2 regions of the Microbispora sp. H10885 genome follow, and region 1 is predicted to be linked to the other one. Evidence: riboswitches for the same ligand, from Rfam matches in the RefSeq annotation. Region 1 holds a riboswitch; the other holds the start of a gene.
The links. Region 1 has a riboswitch for cyclic di-AMP ahead of HHX37_RS35475 (C40 family peptidase). Riboswitches for the same ligand answer to the same signal wherever they lie in the genome.
Positions count from the first base shown of each region.

Region 2: another riboswitch for cyclic di-AMP. It lies ahead of HHX37_RS24195 (CHAP domain-containing protein); the one in region 1 lies ahead of HHX37_RS35475 (C40 family peptidase).

Region 1 covers NZ_JABBWY010000001.1:930,853-933,048, reverse strand. The annotation lists gene HHX37_RS04215 (hypothetical protein) at 1-359, shown strand, start outside; cyclic di-AMP (ydaO/yuaA leader) riboswitch at 696-855, shown strand; gene HHX37_RS35475 (C40 family peptidase) at 1,094-1,489, shown strand; gene HHX37_RS04205 (SAM-dependent methyltransferase) at 1,655-2,196, shown strand, end outside.
Region 2 covers NZ_JABBWY010000009.1:132,139-134,334, forward strand. The annotation lists gene HHX37_RS24195 (CHAP domain-containing protein) at 279-953, opposite strand; cyclic di-AMP (ydaO/yuaA leader) riboswitch at 967-1,101, opposite strand; gene HHX37_RS24200 (hypothetical protein) at 1,678-2,196, opposite strand, start outside.

The sequences.
Region 1 (2,196 bases):
AGGGCGCCGACGAGCAGGGCGACGACGTCGACTTCGGCCGCACCCTGGTCATGCACTGGAACGGCAGGTCGTGGACCGTCTCCATCGGCTCCGCCAACGCCCAGCCGTACACCGAGGTGGAGCCCGACGGCAGGGGCGGCGTCTGGGTCCTGCAGGGCAACTGGAACCCCACCCTGTGGCAGGTCACCGGCTCGACGTGGCGACAGGCCCGGCTCCTCCGGAAGTCCGGCACCGACGCCGTCGTGTTCTCCGTCGCCCGCAGGCCGGGAACGACGACGATGTGGGGCGCGGGCTTCACCGTCCCGCAGGGCGACCCCGACGACCCCTCGGCCAACGGCACGTTCTGGCGTACGCAGTGACCGCCTGACCTCGCCACGCCGTGCACCGACGGCGTGGCCGGTGCTTCGGGATCGCCCGCGGCCGGTGGAAGACACCCATCGGCCGGTTTCGCGCGCCTTGGCGACCTGCGGAAGGCCGATCAGCCGGTGTGACGAGCGTCACGTTTCCGCCTACCACACCCGCCCTGACCTGCGGCTCCTCGCTTTATGACCCCTTTATGCGGTCATAATCCTATTTGCCCCCTTTGCGGCAATACGGCGCGCCTTGGTAGTTTCCTTGCCCAACGAACCCGGCCAGCCCGTGTTCGGAAAGCGCATCCACTGTCACCGGCGCCATGTCCTCTCCCGCCCCCCTGGGCGCCGGTGATGCCGAATCCGTGCAGCAAGGAGGCTCGGAGCCGGGGAACCAATCGACCTTCCATCCGAAGGTCCGGGGTGAATCGGCGCGTAAGCGCTGTAGGGCGACTTCCCTGCCCGAATCCGTCAGCTAACCCGGTAGGCGCAAGCGGAAGACCCTAGGAGAGATCCCCCTGTCCGCCAACCCCACCACTCTGCTTCGCGCTGCCTGCGTCACGGTCGGTAGCGCAGCGCTCACCCTCTCCCTGGCAGGTTTCGGCGCCCTGCCCGCCGGCGCCGTCACGGGGACCGTGACAGCCCCGCCCCCGGACTCGACGGCCATCCCGCCCGAGCCCCCCGTCACGGCGTTCACCCCGTACGCCGGAGAGGCTCCCACGGCCTCCACGGCGGAGTCCTCCGTGAACACGAAGCTCACCAAGGCCGCTGTCCAGCAGGAGAAGGCCGAACTCGCCATCAAGGTGGCGAAAAAGCAGATCGGCGATCCCTACGTCTGGGGCGCCACGGGCCCGGGGGCGTTCGACTGCTCCGGGCTGGTCCAGTTCGCCTGGCGCAAGGCCGGCGTCAAGATCCCGCGTACGACGTGGTCGATGCTCAACGCCGTCAAGAAGAAGGTCTCCCTGGCGCGTCTCAAGCCGGGCGACCTCATCTTCACCAGTGGCGGCGGCCACGTGGGCATGTACATGGGGAACAAGAAAGTGATCAACGCTCCCCACTCCGGCGCGGTGGTCAGGGTCGACCGCCTCAAGGGCTACTGGAGGAGCAACTTCGTCACCGCCGTACGCCCCGGCGTGTGACCCCGGCGTCGTGGACGACACCCCGGCGGGGACGTCCGGTCACACGTGACCGCGTCCCCGCCGGGGGCCGGCCAGGCCGGCGGCACGCCGGCGGTCGTCCCGGCGCCGCCCGTAAGGGCGGATTCGGCTTGCCGCAAGGGTTCGGGGATGCGGAAGGATTGGGCCATGGACCGCCAGCTGATCAGCCATCTCGCTCATCGGGACCACCCCATCGCCGCGCCGGTCTCCGGTGCCAACGTGACCCGGCTGCTGCGCCGGGCCCGGCTGGCCGAGGGGGCGAGAATCCTCGATCTCGGCTGTGGCGAGGCGGCCTGGACGCTGCGCGCGCTGGCGCTCTACCAGGACGCGACCGCCGACGGTGTGGACATCTCCGCGCTCGGCCTCAAGGCGGCGGAGCAGGCGGCCGAGGTCCAGGGCGTCTGGGAGCGCATCCGGTTCCACGAGCGGCCGGCCGCCGACTTCCCGGTCGCCGAGCAGTACGACCTGGTGCTCTGCGTCGGAGCCACGCACGCGTTCGGCGGGCTCGTCCCGACCGTCGAGCACGTCCGCCGTTACCTGCGGCCGAACGGGCTGGCACTGGTGGGCGAGGGATTCTGGGAGCGCGAGCCGACCGCGGAGGCGCTCACCCGGCTGGGCGCCGCGAAGTCGGAGTTCCTCGACCTGCCCGGCACCGTCGCCGCCGCCGAGTCCCCCGGTTTCGACGTGGT
Region 2 (2,196 bases), on a different contig from region 1:
CTGAGACGTCGGCGGCGATCGCGAGATCGAGCTGGCTGAGCGGCCGGCGATGCCGCCACTGCCGTAACAGTTCCCCGATCGTGTACACGACCGTCGATGCTACGCATCGCGGCGCGCTGCGCCATGAAATGCGAGTTCATGACGTGGTGGGAACCCGCTGATCACTGACCCGGCCACAAGCCGAGAGCCGCGGTCGTGAACACGAGACCCCGGTCATAGGGGCCCGGGTTCGCCGCGGCTCTGAGGCTTCTTGGTCGAGTATTCCTGCGGGGATCTCGTCAGGAGGCGAGTTCGGCGGGGTAGACCGGGTAGCCGTACCCGGCGACCTGCCAGGTGGGGCGGGTGCGGGCCTCGACGGCTCCGTTCCCGGTGTTGCCCTCGACGGTGCGGATGGTGCCGTTGCCGTTGTCCCTGACGACGAAGCCGACGTGCTGGATGTCGCCGATCTTCTTGCTGCCGCTCCAGCTGAAGAACACCACGGCCCCGGGCTTGGGCGTACGGCCCCAGCGGCCGTGGTCGGCGAACCAGCGGGCGTGCTCCACGGTGTAGGCGTCGGAACCCATGACCGGCTGGATGCCGAGCTGCTGGCCGACCCAGGAGACGAACATGTCGCACCAGGGGGCGTTCTCGTACTCTTCCAGCGCCCCGCCGTCCCGCGCAAGGGTCTCGCGGGCGCGCGGGCTGGTCATGTACCACTCCTGGAACTTGGTCCCGCCGCCGTCGGCGTCCTCGCTGATGCCGACCTGGCTCGCGGCCAGCTTGATGACGTCCTGGGGGCCGACCTTGGGCAGCCGGGCGGCGATCTCGGTCAGGGACGGCGCGGCTACAGCGGCCGTGCCCTTGCCGGCCGCCGGGTTGTCCGCCGCCTGCGCGGCGGGCGGGGCGATCGCCACGGCCGAGGCGAGGACTCCGCCGGCGAGGGCCGTGCGCAGACAGGTCGTGAGGGCGTGCATGATGGGCGGACTCCCTTTGCTTCCATGCTGCCGACCGGGTTAGCTGACGGGTTCGGGCTGGAAGTCGCCCTACGGCAGGTATGCCGATTCACCCCAGGAAGAGGTTGGGTCCCCGGCTCCGCTTGCGCGGATTAGGCAGCCGAACGGCAGGCCGAGATCGGCCGGCCGCGTCGGTGTGAGGTGGGCTTTCTTGACCACTGAGATGAGCAAGTGGGCCCCGAGTTGCCCAAAACGTAATAGACGCGTCCAAACCAGTCAAGTCATGACAAGTCGGGTTTTACCTGGTGAGATGCCGGGCGGGCGGGGGCAAAGAACGGGTCCGCCCGCCCCGCCGGGGTTGCCGCGTTCCCCTTCTTCTCCTCTGCTCACACCTCTGTTCGCTCACAGCGAACGCGCCTCGCTGACCTGGGGGGAGGCCGAACCACGTGCTGGTGGCATGGCTGAGCGCCTGGGGTGAAGTGCAACGCGGCCCCGTGACCTTCGAGGTGCGCGTTGGCATCGATCGACCGCACCAGTCGGGAGTCGCCCGGCTACACCACGCCGGACCGGATGGCGGCCAAGATCCGCACAACCACCTGCCGTTGTGCGAGCAGTACTACAAGTCGCGCCGGGCAGTGCTGTTCACGCCGGTGTACGCCGCCGTCCCCGCGCGGGGACGAGGCGGCGCGGCGCCGCCGGCTCGGAGACGACCATCGTCCTCATGGCGTCACCCCGGGCGGTGCGGTCAATCGCAGGACGGGTACGGCCATGGGCCGTTCAGGTAGTTGAACATGGCGTTCCAGCTGTAGTACCAGTCCTCCGTGTCGGACTGGCACGCGATGAAGTTGTAACCGAAACTGCCCGAGCCGTCGTCGGGGTAATTGGTGAAGAGCGTGCTGTGGAAGACCAGAAACCATTTCGCCCTGTTGCCGTTGTGTGCCCAGCACAGGGCTTTCAGGGTCTGGTCGCCCATGATTCCGGCCTCCTCCAGGTGTTGGAGAGCCGGCCATATTTCAGTCAGATCCCTGGGACGGTCCCAGCCGGCGATGGGCAGAAAATCTCCGCTGTTCGGTTCGAGGACGGCGACCCGGTTTCCCGCGGTGAGCCAGTAGTAGCCGTTGCCGTCGGTCGTGGCGCAGGAGATTCCGTTGGCCCAGTGGTCTTTCTCTTCTTGACCGAAGTCTCCGCGGTCGATCCGGCCGAGCCCGGTCCACGTCTCCGTCAGTCTCGACGGCGACCAGGTGAGAGAGTCTCCGTAGCCGTT